Regions from separate parts of the Priestia sp. USM5 genome, predicted to be linked through region 1. Evidence: a T-box and tRNA genes for the amino acid it is inferred to sense, from the RefSeq annotation. Region 1 holds a T-box; the other regions hold tRNA genes.
The links. A T-box is a leader RNA that pairs with one kind of tRNA and senses whether it is charged. The one in region 1 lies ahead of thrS (threonine--tRNA ligase), so its partner is inferred to be a tRNA-Thr.
Positions count from the first base shown of each region.

Region 2: it has a tRNA-Thr gene. The T-box ahead of thrS (threonine--tRNA ligase) is inferred to sense a tRNA for this amino acid. The anticodon was not compared.
Region 3: it has a tRNA-Thr gene. The T-box ahead of thrS (threonine--tRNA ligase) is inferred to sense a tRNA for this amino acid. The anticodon was not compared.
Region 4: it has a tRNA-Thr gene. The T-box ahead of thrS (threonine--tRNA ligase) is inferred to sense a tRNA for this amino acid. The anticodon was not compared.

Region 1 covers NZ_JBSGKN010000001.1:2,300,608-2,304,983, forward strand. Annotated here, with positions in the region: gene ACWATA_RS12520 (amino acid permease) at 1-204, opposite strand, end outside; gene ACWATA_RS12525 (hypothetical protein) at 593-796, shown strand; gene thrS (threonine--tRNA ligase) at 968-2,185, opposite strand; T-box leader at 2,239-2,467, opposite strand; partial or broken gene ACWATA_RS12535 (sulfatase family protein) at 3,134-4,376, opposite strand, start outside.
Region 2 covers NZ_JBSGKN010000001.1:4,480,448-4,484,823, reverse strand. Annotated here, with positions in the region: rRNA gene ACWATA_RS23555 (23S ribosomal RNA) at 1-1,687, shown strand, start outside; rRNA gene rrf (5S ribosomal RNA) at 1,797-1,912, shown strand; tRNA gene ACWATA_RS23545 (tRNA-Asn) at 1,922-1,996, shown strand; tRNA gene ACWATA_RS23540 (tRNA-Glu) at 2,000-2,074, shown strand; tRNA gene ACWATA_RS23535 (tRNA-Val) at 2,098-2,173, shown strand; tRNA gene ACWATA_RS23530 (tRNA-Thr) at 2,178-2,253, shown strand; tRNA gene ACWATA_RS23525 (tRNA-Tyr) at 2,262-2,345, shown strand; tRNA gene ACWATA_RS23520 (tRNA-Gln) at 2,353-2,427, shown strand; tRNA gene ACWATA_RS23515 (tRNA-Lys) at 2,432-2,504, shown strand; tRNA gene ACWATA_RS23510 (tRNA-Gly) at 2,514-2,588, shown strand; tRNA gene ACWATA_RS23505 (tRNA-Ala) at 2,611-2,686, shown strand; gene rocF (arginase) at 2,850-3,749, shown strand; gene ACWATA_RS23495 (aspartyl-phosphate phosphatase Spo0E family protein) at 3,832-4,002, opposite strand; gene sigW (RNA polymerase sigma factor SigW) at 4,158-4,376, shown strand, end outside.
Region 3 covers NZ_JBSGKN010000007.1:66,090-70,465, forward strand. Annotated here, with positions in the region: rRNA gene ACWATA_RS28145 (23S ribosomal RNA) at 1-2,272, shown strand, start outside; rRNA gene rrf (5S ribosomal RNA) at 2,336-2,451, shown strand; tRNA gene ACWATA_RS28155 (tRNA-Val) at 2,568-2,643, shown strand; tRNA gene ACWATA_RS28160 (tRNA-Thr) at 2,648-2,723, shown strand; tRNA gene ACWATA_RS28165 (tRNA-Tyr) at 2,732-2,815, shown strand; tRNA gene ACWATA_RS28170 (tRNA-Gln) at 2,825-2,899, shown strand; tRNA gene ACWATA_RS28175 (tRNA-Lys) at 2,904-2,979, shown strand; tRNA gene ACWATA_RS28180 (tRNA-Leu) at 2,993-3,074, shown strand; tRNA gene ACWATA_RS28185 (tRNA-Gly) at 3,094-3,168, shown strand; tRNA gene ACWATA_RS28190 (tRNA-Cys) at 3,177-3,250, shown strand; tRNA gene ACWATA_RS28195 (tRNA-Leu) at 3,265-3,353, shown strand; tRNA gene ACWATA_RS28200 (tRNA-Arg) at 3,363-3,439, shown strand; tRNA gene ACWATA_RS28205 (tRNA-Pro) at 3,444-3,520, shown strand; tRNA gene ACWATA_RS28210 (tRNA-Ala) at 3,531-3,606, shown strand; tRNA gene ACWATA_RS28215 (tRNA-Ser) at 3,617-3,709, shown strand; tRNA gene ACWATA_RS28220 (tRNA-Asp) at 3,721-3,796, shown strand; tRNA gene ACWATA_RS28225 (tRNA-Gly) at 3,810-3,883, shown strand; tRNA gene ACWATA_RS28230 (tRNA-Ile) at 3,890-3,966, shown strand; tRNA gene ACWATA_RS28235 (tRNA-Asn) at 3,970-4,044, shown strand; tRNA gene ACWATA_RS28240 (tRNA-Glu) at 4,049-4,120, shown strand.
Region 4 covers NZ_JBSGKN010000001.1:4,037,995-4,042,370, reverse strand. Annotated here, with positions in the region: rRNA gene ACWATA_RS21290 (23S ribosomal RNA) at 1-1,526, shown strand, start outside; rRNA gene rrf (5S ribosomal RNA) at 1,590-1,705, shown strand; tRNA gene ACWATA_RS21280 (tRNA-Val) at 1,812-1,887, shown strand; tRNA gene ACWATA_RS21275 (tRNA-Thr) at 1,892-1,967, shown strand; tRNA gene ACWATA_RS21270 (tRNA-Tyr) at 1,976-2,059, shown strand; tRNA gene ACWATA_RS21265 (tRNA-Gln) at 2,066-2,140, shown strand; tRNA gene ACWATA_RS21260 (tRNA-Lys) at 2,145-2,217, shown strand; tRNA gene ACWATA_RS21255 (tRNA-Gly) at 2,227-2,301, shown strand; tRNA gene ACWATA_RS21250 (tRNA-Arg) at 2,308-2,384, shown strand; tRNA gene ACWATA_RS21245 (tRNA-Pro) at 2,389-2,465, shown strand; tRNA gene ACWATA_RS21240 (tRNA-Ala) at 2,471-2,546, shown strand; tRNA gene ACWATA_RS21235 (tRNA-Met) at 2,577-2,653, shown strand; tRNA gene ACWATA_RS21230 (tRNA-Ser) at 2,681-2,773, shown strand; tRNA gene ACWATA_RS21225 (tRNA-Met) at 2,799-2,875, shown strand; tRNA gene ACWATA_RS21220 (tRNA-Asp) at 2,880-2,955, shown strand; tRNA gene ACWATA_RS21215 (tRNA-Phe) at 2,964-3,039, shown strand; tRNA gene ACWATA_RS21210 (tRNA-His) at 3,050-3,125, shown strand; tRNA gene ACWATA_RS21205 (tRNA-Gly) at 3,137-3,210, shown strand; tRNA gene ACWATA_RS21200 (tRNA-Ile) at 3,217-3,293, shown strand; tRNA gene ACWATA_RS21195 (tRNA-Asn) at 3,297-3,371, shown strand; tRNA gene ACWATA_RS21190 (tRNA-Glu) at 3,376-3,447, shown strand; gene ACWATA_RS21185 (M48 family metallopeptidase) at 3,657-4,376, shown strand, end outside.

The sequences.
Region 1 (4,376 bases):
AGAAGCCAGTATAAAAGAAAAAATAACGGCTGGCCCCGCATCGTTAGCAGCTACTAAGCCTGTTAAAACTAAAACCCCCGTTCCTATTACGGCTCCAATACCAAGAAGAGTCAAATCGAATGCCCCTAATGTTTTGACTAGAGATTTGTTTTGACTTTGTTCTAATAATTGCTCGATTGACTTCTTTTTAAATAGTTTTCCCATTGCACTCTCTCCTCTCTGTTGCCACTCATCCATTAAAAAACTTAAAAATGACGTCTTTTCCTATTTGACTACGCGTTTTTACTTCAGATACAGAAGTAATTATATAGAAATAATTACTAACTTGTCTATTAGTATACTAATATCATTATATATATTTCAAGAGTTTTTGTAAGCGATTTCTTAATCTCTATCTATTTTGGCTTTATCAACTAAATAAAGAAATCATCATTGTGATTATGTATAATAAGTTTGAATAAAATTAATATTCTAAAAAATAAATTGGTTCATTTTCAGATAGTTTTTTCGCCGCCTATCTTCAAATATAAATTCCTGACATAGGGATTATTTACAGAACGATGAATGTTTTACCTTAACGGGTGTTATAATGATGAAAACTGAAGTGTATGAAGGGCGGAGAGAGATGCTTAACTTACTTATTGGCTGTATTTTACTAGCATTAGGAGTGTACTTTATGTTTAAATTTCTTTTTTATTCTCCTTCTAAAAAGAAGCGAGGTCAGCAACCTATGAACAAATTGTCAAATGAAGATTCAGCTTCCCCCCGTACAAACGATTCGAATGGAACAAGATAATTTTTTTTATAAAATACCGGCGTTTGTCTAAGGCAAAAGTTATACTGCTGATATATATTATCTTATACCCTTCTAGTTCAATATTCCCTTCATTTTGGTGTAAGACAAGATGAAGGGAATCACTATCCGACTTAAAAAATCGGATTTTTCTATTTAGCAAGGTAAATGGCTTCAATAAACTCTGTTTGAATCCATTTCTTTATTCAAGTGTACAGCTGCCTCTTCAACACTTACTGTTCCAATGTTTTTCTTCCCATGCTTTCGCATAGCAAGCGATTTATTTTCTACTTCTTTATCTCCTATTACGGCCATATAAGGAACTTTGAGCATTTCGGCTTCTCTAATTTTCAGACCTATTTTTTCAATACGATCATCCACTTCAACACGATACCCTTGTGACTCCAGCTCGTGTTTCACCTTGTATGCATATTCCACATGCGGCGGTGCAATAGGCAAAAGCTTAAATTGAACAGGAGCCAGCCAAAGAGGAAATTGACCTTCATAATGTTCAATCAAGATGGCCATAAATCGTTCAACGGAACCGTATATAGCGCGGTGAATCATTACGGGACGGTGCGGTTTATTGTCCTCTCCAATATACATACAGTCAAACTTCTCTGGCATTAGAAAATCAAGCTGAACTGTTCCGCACTGCCAGCTGCGGCCTAGGGAATCTAAAATATGAAAATCGATTTTCGGCCCGTAAAAAGCTCCGTCTCCTTCATTTACCTGATAGTCTAAGCCTTTTTCATTTAGCACCGATTGAAGCGACTTTTCTGCTTGATTCCATGTTTCAATATCTCCCATAAATTTTTCAGGACGTGTGGATAGCTCCACTTTGTAATCAAAGCCAAAATGTGAATAAAAGTCATGGATAAACGCTAGAATGCGGCTAATCTCAGCTTCGATCTGACTGAGTTCTACGAATAAATGAGCGTCGTCCTGTGTGAATGACCGAACTCTTAGTAATCCGTTTAAAGAGCCAGAAAGCTCGTGGCGATGAACTAACCCGAGCTCCGCGTATCGAACTGGAAGTTCTCGGTAGCTTCTTCGCTTGCTGTTAAACAATAAAATGGCTCCCGGACAATTCATCGGTTTAATCGCATAGTTTTGTTTGTCAACATTTGAAAAATACATATTTTCATGATAGTGCTCCCAATGCCCTGATTGTTCCCATAGCTCCTGTTTCATCATGATGGGTGTTTTTATCTCTTGATAGCCTGCTTTGTAATGCTTTTGTTTCCAGTAGTTTTCTAACTCATTTCGAACAATCATTCCGTTAGGTAAGAAAAACGGCATACCAGGAGCTTCTTCCATCGACATAAACAGCTCCAGTTCTTGACCTAATTTTTGATGATTTCGTTTTTCTGCTTCCATTTGTTTTGACATGTTCATTCCTCCAATATGTTTTTATTCAACAAAAAAACCGCACTCATCCCTAATAAAGGGACGAATGCGGCCGTGGTACCACCCTAATTCCGTAAAATACCTATACGTATTTTACGCTTAAAAAGATAACGGTTTTACCGGTTGCAGTTTCAGTGTATACACATTCCCCGCCGCAGCTCCAAGGTGGTAAATTCATTTCGTTTTCTAAGGGTTCTCAGCCAGTGACCCTACTCTCTGTAAAGAAAATCCAAAAATGATTCATGTCCTTTTCAATGCTTGTATATTCATTTTTTCTACATAAAAAACCGCACTCATCCCTAGTGAAGGGACGAATGCGGTCGTGGTACCACCCTAATTCCGTAAAATACCTGTACGCATTTTACGCTCAAAAAAAGATAACGGTTTTACCGATTGCAGTTTCAGTTATGCACATTCCCTGCAATAGCTCTAAGGTGGTAAATTAGATGATTTCTTAAGGGCTCCCAGCCGCTGACCCTATTCTCTGCGAAGAAAACAGCACCTAATTCATGTCCTTTTCGTTGCCAAATAATGTTTGTTAGTTGTTAAAAGTGATTATAGTGTATAAATTTTACAGAAGTCAAGAAGTAATTTTTATTTCTTAATGTTATAGAATTAATTTATGCTTAAATTCCCGAAAAGTTACTTAAGAATATATGGGCTTAAAAAGTTTTTTATTATAATATTAACACCTACATTTTATTTTTGTTTTTACCTTTATTGTGTAAGAATAAAGGCAAAAAAGAAAGATGTTACAAGCATTTATTTGCTTTATCTAAGTATTATTAACGAATTAAAATCCAGTACTGCTCAAATCAGAATAAGTAACATAGCACAAGTATCATCAGTTTTTTATTTATATACTAAAATATTAAATATACCTTTTTCTACTTACACCAATATTTGGCTTGAACTCGTCGAAACTATTTTTTATCTATCTTTAGACGGAAGCTCCTGGTACATGCTTCCACTTTGCGGAAAAATCCGTTTTTTCCTGAGTTGTTCTTTAAGAATAACATCAAGCTGCCGCTGAATTTTCCTTGTTTCATTTGTTGAAAAATACGGGTAAGCCAAATTTACTGTTTCTAACGGATCCTTGGTCAAATTGTACATTTCAATTTGATCCGGAACCGATGTTTCTTTAAGGTTAGTAAGATCTACCGGGTAACTTTCATATTGCTCTCGGTGGATGACTTCATCTTTTTCGTTAGGTGCTGACCGAAATTGCGGATTATCATGGTATCGAGCGTATTTCCAGATTTCCTTTCCTGCGGCTGATTGAAACTCGACAATGATCGCTTGAATGTGATTAGGCTGAACGACTGACGGATAGCTTTCTCCTAAAAAATTTGTTTGGTGAAGTCCTTTTGTCGGGTCATCATCCGTCATAAAGAAAATCGGTGCTTTTTCTTGATGGAGCGATGTTTCTCCTCGCAACGTTCCTGAGAGGTCTCGCCCAACAAATGGATGTACTTCCGTATGACTTTTTTGCAATTGCTTTTGAACAGCGGAAGCATCGATATTAGCCAAGCTAAGCATTGTCGGGATCAAGTCAACATGACTAGTCAGCACGTCTGTACGTTGATAACTAGGAAACAAATGCTTGTTATGAATGAGAAGCGGCACGTGAATCGACTCTTCATACATGTTGTACCATTTTTGATGTAGTCCTCCGTGAGCCCCAAGCAAATCACCGTGATCCGACGTGAAAATAATAATGGTATTGTCATAGAACGAAGATTGTTCTATAGTCCGAAGGACTTTCAAAATTTGTTTATCAACATTTTTTTGAAGCTGATAATATAAGCGCCGGTAGAAACTAGAATTTGGCGTCGGCTGCAGCGCTTTTGGGTAGATGTATTTATAGCTGCTTTGAGCGCTAGGCTTCGTTTGTAAAGATTCTCTAATAGTAGGTGGCGGCTCGATGTTCGGAATTGTCTCATCAATAGAAAACTGAAACATAGCAAGGTGTTTGGTGATTGCTCCGAACAGCGCAATGTCATGCGGGTTCACAAACGAAGCTACCATGAGCCAAGGCTGCGCAGTCTTTTGATATTCTAATTGTTGAATAAGCTCTATGATTTCCTCTGCATATATTTCGTCTCGTCCACTCACTCCAATGGCCGCAGATGAACCAGAATTGTGCGGGTTTCTCCCTTCCGGCTCTGGACCA
Region 2 (4,376 bases), 2.2 Mb from region 1:
TGCAGCGAAGTCAGACCGTAAGGACTGGTGGAGCGCTTAGAAGTGAGAATGCCGGTATGAGTAGCGAAAGACAAGTGAGAATCTTGTCCACCGAATGCCTAAGGTTTCCTGAGGAAGGCTCGTCCGCTCAGGGTTAGTCGGGACCTAAGCCGAGGCTGAAAAGCGTAGGCGATGGCCAACAGGTTGATATTCCTGTACCACCTCCCCGCCGTTTGAGTAATGGGGGGACGCAGTAGGATAGGGTAAGCGCGCTGCTGGATATGCGCGTTCAAGCAGTTAGGCTGATGAGTAGGCAAATCCGCTCATCATGAAAGCTGAGCTGTGATGACGAGGGAATTATAGTACCGAAGTTCCTGATTCCACACTGCCAAGAAAAGCCTCTAGCGAGGCGGGAGGTGCCCGTACCGCAAACCGACACAGGTAGGCGAGGAGAGAATCCTAAGGTGATCGAGAGAACTCTCGTTAAGGAACTCGGCAAAATGACCCCGTAACTTCGGGAGAAGGGGTGCTCTGGTAGGGTGTATAGCCCGAGAGAGCCGCAGTGAATAGGCCCAGGCGACTGTTTAGCAAAAACACAGGTCTCTGCGAAGCCGCAAGGCGAAGTATAGGGGCTGACGCCTGCCCGGTGCTGGAAGGTTAAGAGGAGGGGTTATCCTTTGGGAGAAGCTCTGAATCGAAGCCCCAGTAAACGGCGGCCGTAACTATAACGGTCCTAAGGTAGCGAAATTCCTTGTCGGGTAAGTTCCGACCCGCACGAAAGGCGTAACGATCTGGGCACTGTCTCAACGAGAGACTCGGTGAAATTATAGTACCTGTGAAGATGCAGGTTACCCGCGACAGGACGGAAAGACCCCGTGGAGCTTTACTGTAGCCTGATATTGAATTTTGGTACAGCTTGTACAGGATAGGTAGGAGCCTGAGAAGCCGGAGCGCTAGCTTCGGTGGAGGCGTCGGTGGGATACTACCCTGGCTGTATTGAAATTCTAACCCGCGGCCCTGATCGGGCCGGGAGACAGTGTCAGGTGGGCAGTTTGACTGGGGCGGTCGCCTCCTAAAATGTAACGGAGGCGCCCAAAGGTTCCCTCAGAATGGTTGGAAATCATTCGTAGAGTGTAAAGGCACAAGGGAGCTTGACTGCGAGACCTACAAGTCGAGCAGGGACGAAAGTCGGGCTTAGTGATCCGGTGGTTCCGCATGGAAGGGCCATCGCTCAACGGATAAAAGCTACCCCGGGGATAACAGGCTTATCTCCCCCAAGAGTCCACATCGACGGGGAGGTTTGGCACCTCGATGTCGGCTCATCGCATCCTGGGGCTGTAGTCGGTCCCAAGGGTTGGGCTGTTCGCCCATTAAAGCGGTACGCGAGCTGGGTTCAGAACGTCGTGAGACAGTTCGGTCCCTATCCGTCGTGGGCGTAGGAAATTTGAGAGGAGCTGTCCTTAGTACGAGAGGACCGGGATGGACACACCGCTGGTGTACCAGTTGTCTTGCCAAAGGCATCGCTGGGTAGCTATGTGTGGACGGGATAAGTGCTGAAAGCATCTAAGCATGAAGCCCCCCTCAAGATGAGATTTCCCATAGCGCAAGCTAGTAAGATCCCTGAAAGATGATCAGGTTGATAGGTCAGAGGTGGAAGCGTGGCGACATGTGTAGCTGACTGATACTAATCGATCGAGGACTTAACCAAACTTTAAAAGCGTAAGCTTTACTCAGCAAACTGTTACCTAGTTTTGAGAGAACAAAACTTTTTCAAAAAAGTCTTGCTTTCTTTATCAAATCATGTATAATATAATTTGTCTGGTGGCGATAGCGAAGAAGTCACACCCGTTCCCATACCGAACACGGAAGTTAAGCTCTTTAGCGCCGATGGTAGTTGGGACTTTGTCCCTGTGAGAGTAGGACGTTGCCAGGCTATTATTATTCCACAGTAGCTCAGTGGTAGAGCTATCGGCTGTTAACCGATCGGTCGTAGGTTCGAGTCCTACCTGTGGAGCCAACTGGCCCGTTGGTCAAGCGGTTAAGACACCGCCCTTTCACGGCGGTAACACGGGTTCGAATCCCGTACGGGTCACCATTTATTTTTATCTACATAATAGTGGAGGATTAGCTCAGCTGGGAGAGCACCTGCCTTACAAGCAGGGGGTCGGCGGTTCGATCCCGTCATCCTCCACCACCGTGCCGGTGTAGCTCAACTGGTAGAGCAACTGACTTGTAATCAGTAGGTTGGGGGTTCAAGTCCTCTTGCCGGCACCATTTATATCGGAGGGGTAGCGAAGTGGCTAAACGCGGCGGACTGTAAATCCGCTCCTTCGGGTTCGGCAGTTCGAATCTGCCCCCCTCCACCATTTTTATTGGGCTATCGCCAAGCGGTAAGGCAACGGATTTTGATTCCGTCATGCGTTGGTTCGAATCCAGCTAGCCCAGCCATAGAGAGCCATTAGCTCAGTTGGTAGAGCATCTGACTTTTAATCAGAGGGTCGAAGGTTCGAGTCCTTCATGGCTCATTTTAATAAGCGGAAGTAGTTCAGTGGTAGAACACCACCTTGCCAAGGTGGGGGTCGCGAGTTCGAACCTCGTCTTCCGCTCCATTTCTATATAAAAAAACATATTGGGGCCTTAGCTCAGCTGGGAGAGCGCCTGCCTTGCACGCAGGAGGTCAGCGGTTCGATCCCGCTAGGCTCCACCATACATATAAACGTACAACCTTTAAGCAATTTGCTTAAAGGTTTTTTTGTGTAGTTTCTACAAATTAGAATTGTATATATATTCAAAAAAGTGTCGAGTTGAGCCATCGCTCATTTAGCCGTTACAATAAGAGAGTAGCAACATTTGTGATGGGGGGACATATTATGAATAAGCTTTCAATTATTGGAGTACCAATGGATTTAGGTCAAACTCGCCGAGGGGTCGATATGGGGCCAAGTGCGATACGATATGCAGGTGTTATGGAACGCATCGAGAATATTGGATATAGTGTAGAAGATAAAGGGAATATTGAAATTGCCTTAGCTGAACGAGTACATAGTGATGAAAATACAAACTTAAAGAATTTAAAAGCTGTAGCGGATGCTAGCGAAAGACTTGCTCAGACCGTAAGTGATGTTATTACAAATAAAAGGTTTCCTTTAGTGCTAGGGGGAGATCACAGCATCGCTATCGGAACACTAGCAGGAGTAAGTCGTCATTATAAAAATTTGGGTGTAATTTGGTATGATGCACATGGAGATTTAAATACAGCAGATACGTCTCCTTCCGGAAATATTCACGGTATGCCATTGGCGGCAAGTATAGGTATAGGAGACGAAGCATTGACTCGAATTGGTGGCTATGCCCCTAAAGTCAAGCCCGAGAATATTGTGATTATCGGAGCCCGTTCTTTAGATGAAGGAGAAAAAGAGCTAATAAAGGAAAAAGGAATTAAAGTGTATACGATGCATGAGATAGATCGAATGGGTATGACAAAAGTAATGGAAGAAACAATTTTATATTTGCGTGATAAAACAGATGGCGTTCATCTATCACTCGATTTAGATGGACTGGATCCACATGATGCACCTGGAGTAGGAACGCCAGTTATCGGTGGAATAAGCTACAGAGAAAGTCATTTAGCTATGGAGATGTTGGCAGAATCTCAGCTAATCACTTCTGCCGAGTTTGTGGAAGTGAATCCTATTTTAGATGAGCGGAATAAAACAGCTACCGTAGCTGTTGCATTAATGGGCTCACTTTTAGGAGAAAAATTAGTATAAAACATTATTGCCTACCAAAAGGTACATGAAACATATGTGAAGGTAAAAAAAAGAAGCTCTTAGTTCAGATTCTAGAGCTTCTTTATATAGAGAAAAACTTTTCATATTCATTTAATAGACCATCTAGCTCTGAGCTTACTCTCACCACTGTTAGTGATGATAAAGGATTTTCTGCTGCAAGAGTGACCATGTTATTTCTACATTCTTCAATTTGATTCAAAAGGTTTTCTTTTGTATGAGTCAAGCTTTCCACTCCTCTTCTTTTCATCTATACTAATTACATAACCTACGTACGATCTTTTTAAACGTATTTGACAAATTTTTGTTAAAATAATTAAGCATAAGTGAAACTTTATGATAAAGTACACGTATATATACTATCCCGCAATGGGCGGAGGTAACCGTTACATGGATTTATTATTAAAAAGAAAAATAAAAAAAGTAAAAAAAGGTGACCAGGATGCGTTTGCTGACATAGTAGAATATCACAAGGATAAACTTTTTCATCTATGTTATCGAATGCTAGGAAACCGGGAAGAAGCGCAAGACGCTGCACAAGAAGCGTTTATTCGAGCCTATGTAAATATTCATAGCTATGACACGAGTAAAAAGTTTTCCACCTGGCTA
Region 3 (4,376 bases), on a different contig from region 1:
GAGCCGTAGCGAAAGCGAGTCTGAATAGGGCGTTTAGTATGTGGTTGTAGACCCGAAACCAGGTGATCTACCCATGTCCAGGGTGAAGTTCAGGTAACACTGAATGGAGGCCCGAACCCACGCACGTTGAAAAGTGCGGGGATGAGGTGTGGGTAGCGGAGAAATTCCAATCGAACCTGGAGATAGCTGGTTCTCTCCGAAATAGCTTTAGGGCTAGCCTCATGTTGTGAGAGTCTTGGAGGTAGAGCACTGATTGGACTAGGGGCCCCCAACGGGTTACCGAATTCAGTCAAACTCCGAATGCCAAAGACTTATCCATGGGAGTCAGACTGCGAGTGATAAGATCCGTAGTCAAAAGGGAAACAGCCCAGACCACCAGCTAAGGTCCCCAAGTATACGTTAAGTGGAAAAGGATGTGGAGTTGCTTAGACAACCAGGATGTTGGCTTAGAAGCAGCCACCATTTAAAGAGTGCGTAATAGCTCACTGGTCGAGTGACTCTGCGCCGAAAATGTACCGGGGCTAAACGTATCACCGAAGCTGTGGATTGACATCTTTGATGTCAGTGGTAGGAGAGCGTTCTAAGTGCAGCGAAGTCAGACCGTAAGGACTGGTGGAGCGCTTAGAAGTGAGAATGCCGGTATGAGTAGCGAAAGACAAGTGAGAATCTTGTCCACCGAATGCCTAAGGTTTCCTGAGGAAGGCTCGTCCGCTCAGGGTTAGTCGGGACCTAAGCCGAGGCTGAAAAGCGTAGGCGATGGCCAACAGGTTGATATTCCTGTACCACCTCCCCGCCGTTTGAGTAATGGGGGGACGCAGTAGGATAGGGTAAGCGCGCTGCTGGATATGCGCGTTCAAGCAGTTAGGCTGATGAGTAGGCAAATCCGCTCATCATGAAGGCTGAGCTGTGATGACGAGGGAATTATAGTACCGAAGTTCCTGATTCCACACTGCCAAGAAAAGCCTCTAGCGAGGCGGGAGGTGCCCGTACCGCAAACCGACACAGGTAGGCGAGGAGAGAATCCTAAGGTGATCGAGAGAACTCTCGTTAAGGAACTCGGCAAAATGACCCCGTAACTTCGGGAGAAGGGGTGCTCTGGTAGGGTGTATAGCCCGAGAGAGCCGCAGTGAATAGGCCCAGGCGACTGTTTAGCAAAAACACAGGTCTCTGCGAAGCCGCAAGGCGAAGTATAGGGGCTGACGCCTGCCCGGTGCTGGAAGGTTAAGAGGAGGGGTTATCCTTTGGGAGAAGCTCTGAATCGAAGCCCCAGTAAACGGCGGCCGTAACTATAACGGTCCTAAGGTAGCGAAATTCCTTGTCGGGTAAGTTCCGACCCGCACGAAAGGCGTAACGATCTGGGCACTGTCTCAACGAGAGACTCGGTGAAATTATAGTACCTGTGAAGATGCAGGTTACCCGCGACAGGACGGAAAGACCCCGTGGAGCTTTACTGTAGCCTGATATTGAATTTTGGTACAGCTTGTACAGGATAGGTAGGAGCCTGAGAAGCCGGAGCGCTAGCTTCGGTGGAGGCGTCGGTGGGATACTACCCTGGCTGTATTGAAATTCTAACCCGCGGCCCTGATCGGGCCGGGAGACAGTGTCAGGTGGGCAGTTTGACTGGGGCGGTCGCCTCCTAAAATGTAACGGAGGCGCCCAAAGGTTCCCTCAGAATGGTTGGAAATCATTCGTAGAGTGTAAAGGCACAAGGGAGCTTGACTGCGAGACCTACAAGTCGAGCAGGGACGAAAGTCGGGCTTAGTGATCCGGTGGTTCCGCATGGAAGGGCCATCGCTCAACGGATAAAAGCTACCCCGGGGATAACAGGCTTATCTCCCCCAAGAGTCCACATCGACGGGGAGGTTTGGCACCTCGATGTCGGCTCATCGCATCCTGGGGCTGTAGTCGGTCCCAAGGGTTGGGCTGTTCGCCCATTAAAGCGGTACGCGAGCTGGGTTCAGAACGTCGTGAGACAGTTCGGTCCCTATCCGTCGTGGGCGTAGGAAATTTGAGAGGAGCTGTCCTTAGTACGAGAGGACCGGGATGGACACACCGCTGGTGTACCAGTTGTCTTGCCAAAGGCATCGCTGGGTAGCTATGTGTGGACGGGATAAGTGCTGAAAGCATCTAAGCATGAAGCCCCCCTCAAGATGAGATTTCCCATAGCGCAAGCTAGTAAGATCCCTGAAAGATGATCAGGTTGATAGGTCAGAGGTGGAAGCGTGGCGACATGTGTAGCTGACTGATACTAATCGATCGAGGACTTAACCAAACTTTTAAAAGCGTAAGCTTTACTCAGCAAACTGTTATCTAGTTTTGAGAGAACAATCTCTTGTCTGGTGGCGATAGCGAAGAGGTCACACCCGTTCCCATACCGAACACGGAAGTTAAGCTCTTTAGCGCCAATGGTAGTTGGGACTTTGTCCCTGTGAGAGTAGGACGTTGCCAGGCAATAAATAAGACCCCTTATGAGTCTCTTGTAAAAGAGCATAGGGGTTTTTTATTTGAAATATTCTATCATAAGTAATGAAAATAACGCTTATTAACGCGCTTATATAGATTTTTTTGGAGGATTAGCTCAGCTGGGAGAGCACCTGCCTTACAAGCAGGGGGTCGGCGGTTCGATCCCGTCATCCTCCACCACCGTGCCGGTGTAGCTCAACTGGTAGAGCAACTGACTTGTAATCAGTAGGTTGGGGGTTCAAGTCCTCTTGCCGGCACCATTTATATCGGAGGGGTAGCGAAGTGGCTAAACGCGGCGGACTGTAAATCCGCTCCTTCGGGTTCGGCAGTTCGAATCTGCCCCCCTCCACCATCTCTTTATTGGGCTATCGCCAAGCGGTAAGGCAACGGATTTTGATTCCGTCATGCGTTGGTTCGAATCCAGCTAGCCCAGCCATAGAGAGCCATTAGCTCAGTTGGTAGAGCATCTGACTTTTAATCAGAGGGTCGAAGGTTCGAGTCCTTCATGGCTCACCAGTTATATTCACACGCGGGTGTGGCGGAATTGGCAGACGCGCTAGACTTAGGATCTAGTGTCTTATGACGTGGGGGTTCAAGTCCCTTCACCCGCATCTTAAATTAAATAAATGTGCGGAAGTAGTTCAGTGGTAGAACACCACCTTGCCAAGGTGGGGGTCGCGAGTTCGAACCTCGTCTTCCGCTCCATATATATTGGCGGCATAGCCAAGTGGTAAGGCCAAGGTCTGCAAAACCTTTATCACCGGTTCAAATCCGGTTGCCGCCTCCACGTATAAAAGTCCTGCCGGGGTGGTGGAATTGGCAGACACACAGGACTTAAAATCCTGCGGTAGGTGACTACCGTGCCGGTTCAAGTCCGGCCCTCGGCACCATTTTAATAAGCGCCCGTAGCTCAATTGGATAGAGCGTTTGACTACGGATCAAAAGGTTAGGGGTTCGACTCCTCTCGGGCGCGCCATGAACGGGAAGTAGCTCAGCTTGGTAGAGCACTTGGTTTGGGACCAAGGGGTCGCAGGTTCGAATCCTGTCTTCCCGACCAGAAGTATCATGGGGCCTTAGCTCAGCTGGGAGAGCGCCTGCCTTGCACGCAGGAGGTCAGCGGTTCGATCCCGCTAGGCTCCACCATGCAATATACGGAGGAATACCCAAGTCCGGCTGAAGGGATCGGTCTTGAAAACCGACAGGGGTGTCAAAGCCCGCGGGGGTTCGAATCCCTCTTCCTCCTCCATTTTCTATTTTGGTCCCGTGGTGTAGCGGTTAACATGCCTGCCTGTCACGCAGGAGATCGCGGGTTCGATTCCCGTCGGGACCGCCATTTTTAAAAATAAGCGGGTGTAGTTTAATGGTAAAACCTCAGCCTTCCAAGCTGATGTCGTGAGTTCGATTCTCATCACCCGCTCCAAATAATGGGCCTATAGCTCAGCTGGTTAGAGCGCACGCCTGATAAGCGTGAGGTCGGTGGTTCGAGTCCACTTAGGCCCACCATATTCCACAGTAGCTCAGTGGTAGAGCTATCGGCTGTTAACCGATCGGTCGTAGGTTCGAGTCCTACCTGTGGAGCCATATTGGCCCGTTGGTCAAGCGGTTAAGACACCGCCCTTTCACGGCGGTAACACGGGTTCGAATCCCGTACGGGTCATCTTAAAAGCAGTTTGCATATGCAAACTGCTTTTTTATTTGTAGGAGATAAATTATTGATTTTAATTAATATAGAATTTATATCGTTTCATAGCAAAAATGTTAATTAGAAAATTTTTTGATATTAGAGTAACAAATACGAAGTATATTCTTATACTCAGATTCTTCTATACCCAATGTTTACATACTTATTTCCAATTTAAACAACAACTTTTTCTGGAACACTCTACAAAAAAGAACCCTTGTGGCAGTAAGGG
Region 4 (4,376 bases), 1.7 Mb from region 1:
AGCGTAGGCGATGGCCAACAGGTTGATATTCCTGTACCACCTCCCCGCCGTTTGAGTAATGGGGGGACGCAGTAGGATAGGGTAAGCGCGCTGCTGGATATGCGCGTTCAAGCAGTTAGGCTGATGAGTAGGCAAATCCGCTCATCATAAAGGCTGAGCTGTGATGACGAGGGAATTATAGTACCGAAGTTCCTGATTCCACACTGCCAAGAAAAGCCTCTAGCGAGGCGGGAGGTGCCCGTACCGCAAACCGACACAGGTAGGCGAGGAGAGAATCCTAAGGTGATCGAGAGAACTCTCGTTAAGGAACTCGGCAAAATGACCCCGTAACTTCGGGAGAAGGGGTGCTCTGGTAGGGTGTATAGCCCGAGAGAGCCGCAGTGAATAGGCCCAGGCGACTGTTTAGCAAAAACACAGGTCTCTGCGAAGCCGCAAGGCGAAGTATAGGGGCTGACGCCTGCCCGGTGCTGGAAGGTTAAGAGGAGGGGTTATCCTTTGGGAGAAGCTCTGAATCGAAGCCCCAGTAAACGGCGGCCGTAACTATAACGGTCCTAAGGTAGCGAAATTCCTTGTCGGGTAAGTTCCGACCCGCACGAAAGGCGTAACGATCTGGGCACTGTCTCAACGAGAGACTCGGTGAAATTATAGTACCTGTGAAGATGCAGGTTACCCGCGACAGGACGGAAAGACCCCGTGGAGCTTTACTGTAGCCTGATATTGAATTTTGGTACAGCTTGTACAGGATAGGTAGGAGCCTGAGAAGCCGGAGCGCTAGCTTCGGTGGAGGCGTCGGTGGGATACTACCCTGGCTGTATTGAAATTCTAACCCGCGGCCCTGATCGGGCCGGGAGACAGTGTCAGGTGGGCAGTTTGACTGGGGCGGTCGCCTCCTAAAATGTAACGGAGGCGCCCAAAGGTTCCCTCAGAATGGTTGGAAATCATTCGTAGAGTGTAAAGGCACAAGGGAGCTTGACTGCGAGACCTACAAGTCGAGCAGGGACGAAAGTCGGGCTTAGTGATCCGGTGGTTCCGCATGGAAGGGCCATCGCTCAACGGATAAAAGCTACCCCGGGGATAACAGGCTTATCTCCCCCAAGAGTCCACATCGACGGGGAGGTTTGGCACCTCGATGTCGGCTCATCGCATCCTGGGGCTGTAGTCGGTCCCAAGGGTTGGGCTGTTCGCCCATTAAAGCGGTACGCGAGCTGGGTTCAGAACGTCGTGAGACAGTTCGGTCCCTATCCGTCGTGGGCGTAGGAAATTTGAGAGGAGCTGTCCTTAGTACGAGAGGACCGGGATGGACACACCGCTGGTGTACCAGTTGTCTTGCCAAAGGCATCGCTGGGTAGCTATGTGTGGACGGGATAAGTGCTGAAAGCATCTAAGCATGAAGCCCCCCTCAAGATGAGATTTCCCATAGCGCAAGCTAGTAAGATCCCTGAAAGATGATCAGGTTGATAGGTCAGAGGTGGAAGCGTGGCGACATGTGTAGCTGACTGATACTAATCGATCGAGGACTTAACCAAACTTTTAAAAGCGTAAGCTTTACTCAGCAAATTGTTATCTAGTTTTGAGAGAGCAATCTCTTGTCTGGTGGCGATAGCGAAGAGGTCACACCCGTTCCCATACCGAACACGGAAGTTAAGCTCTTTAGCGCCAATGGTAGTTGGGACTTTGTCCCTGTGAGAGTAGGACGTTGCCAGGCAATGAATAAGACCCCTTTTTATGCTCTTGTAAAAGAGTCTAGGGGTTTTTTATTTGGCTCATTTGTAAAAAACTTATATACACATTTAATGTTGTGTATGATATTTGGAGGATTAGCTCAGCTGGGAGAGCACCTGCCTTACAAGCAGGGGGTCGGCGGTTCGATCCCGTCATCCTCCACCACCGTGCCGGTGTAGCTCAACTGGTAGAGCAACTGACTTGTAATCAGTAGGTTGGGGGTTCAAGTCCTCTTGCCGGCACCATTTATATCGGAGGGGTAGCGAAGTGGCTAAACGCGGCGGACTGTAAATCCGCTCCTTCGGGTTCGGCAGTTCGAATCTGCCCCCCTCCACCATTTTATTGGGCTATCGCCAAGCGGTAAGGCAACGGATTTTGATTCCGTCATGCGTTGGTTCGAATCCAGCTAGCCCAGCCATAGAGAGCCATTAGCTCAGTTGGTAGAGCATCTGACTTTTAATCAGAGGGTCGAAGGTTCGAGTCCTTCATGGCTCATTTTAATAAGCGGAAGTAGTTCAGTGGTAGAACACCACCTTGCCAAGGTGGGGGTCGCGAGTTCGAACCTCGTCTTCCGCTCCATATAAAGCGCCCGTAGCTCAATTGGATAGAGCGTTTGACTACGGATCAAAAGGTTAGGGGTTCGACTCCTCTCGGGCGCGCCATAAACGGGAAGTAGCTCAGCTTGGTAGAGCACTTGGTTTGGGACCAAGGGGTCGCAGGTTCGAATCCTGTCTTCCCGACCATTTATGGGGCCTTAGCTCAGCTGGGAGAGCGCCTGCCTTGCACGCAGGAGGTCAGCGGTTCGATCCCGCTAGGCTCCACCAATGAAATTAAATAATTGTAACGAATAATATGGCGGTGTAGCTCAGCTGGCTAGAGCGTACGGTTCATACCCGTGAGGTCGTGGGTTCGACTCCCTCCGCCGCTACCATATAAGTTACATTTGTTATAAATATACGGAGGAATACCCAAGTCCGGCTGAAGGGATCGGTCTTGAAAACCGACAGGGGTGTTAAAGCCCGCGGGGGTTCGAATCCCTCTTCCTCCGCCATTTATTTATATCATATTCATATCATCGCGGGGTGGAGCAGTTCGGTAGCTCGTCGGGCTCATAACCCGAAGGTCGCAGGTTCAAATCCTGTCCCCGCAACCAAAGTGGTCCCGTGGTGTAGCGGTTAACATGCCTGCCTGTCACGCAGGAGATCGCGGGTTCGATTCCCGTCGGGACCGCCATTTTGTTTGGCTCGGTAGCTCAGTTGGTAGAGCAAAGGACTGAAAATCCTTGTGTCGGCGGTTCGATTCCGTCCCGAGCCACCATTTTAAGACGGCGATTGTGGCGAAGTGGTTAACGCACCGGATTGTGGTTCCGGCATTCGTGGGTTCGATTCCCATCAGTCGCCCCATCTTAAGTAACGCGGGTGTAGTTTAGTGGTAAAACCTCAGCCTTCCAAGCTGATGTCGTGAGTTCGATTCTCATCACCCGCTCCAAATAATGGGCCTATAGCTCAGCTGGTTAGAGCGCACGCCTGATAAGCGTGAGGTCGGTGGTTCGAGTCCACTTAGGCCCACCATATTCCACAGTAGCTCAGTGGTAGAGCTATCGGCTGTTAACCGATCGGTCGTAGGTTCGAGTCCTACCTGTGGAGCCATACTGGCCCGTTGGTCAAGCGGTTAAGACACCGCCCTTTCACGGCGGTAACACGGGTTCGAATCCCGTACGGGTCATCTCAAAAGCAGTTTGCATATGCAAACTGCTTTTTTTGTTTGTAAACAGAGTTTAGACAAAAGAATAAACTCTGTTTTTCGTTTTTCTATGATTTTCTCTTCACAATTTGCATTTCCTATAGCACATCTCTAAACGCTTGTTCTAAATTTCGAAAAAAAACCTACAATAGTAATAACAGAATACTGTTTGTACAAAAGGAGGGGAATGCGTGAAAAAAATTGTTTTGTGGTCCATCGGAGTTTTTCTTGTGTATGCAGCTTGTATATGGGTGTATTTATTTTATATAAGTGACACCTCTATTCCACAATCATTAAAAGGTACCAGCGTGGATCCGGCTACGTTTATGAATGCAAGAGAACTTATGTTAACCGAAAAATATTCAAAGATTAGAGATGCGCTCTTTTTTATCCGAATTCCATATGAGTGGTTAGGGTTTATTTTAATTTTAGTGTTAGGTGTGTCTAAGAAAGTGAATAAGTGGTCTAAAGACGTCAGTCGTTTCAGTCTTCTCCAAACTGCTATTTATGTATTTTGGTTATCTGTTCTGCTGCTGATCTACTCTTTTCCTATGGACTGGATTAGCTATAAGCTTTCAACGGCTTACCATATTACGACGCAACCTTTCCAAGGATGGATGAAAGATCTTTTTACAGATTTTTGGGTGAACTATGCCACGATGTTTTTAGTGATTGCTGTGTTGTATGCATTCATTCGTAAGTTTTCAAAAAGATGGTGGCTGTATGCGTGGCTAGTATCTATTCCATTTACGCTATTTTTGACGTTTATTCAACCAGTGGTTATCGATCCGTTATATAACGATTTTTATCCATTAAAGAATAAAGAGCTGGAGACGAAAATTTTGCATTTAGCAGATGAAGCTCATATACCTGCTAAGCATGTATATGAAGTAAACATGTCTGAAAAAACG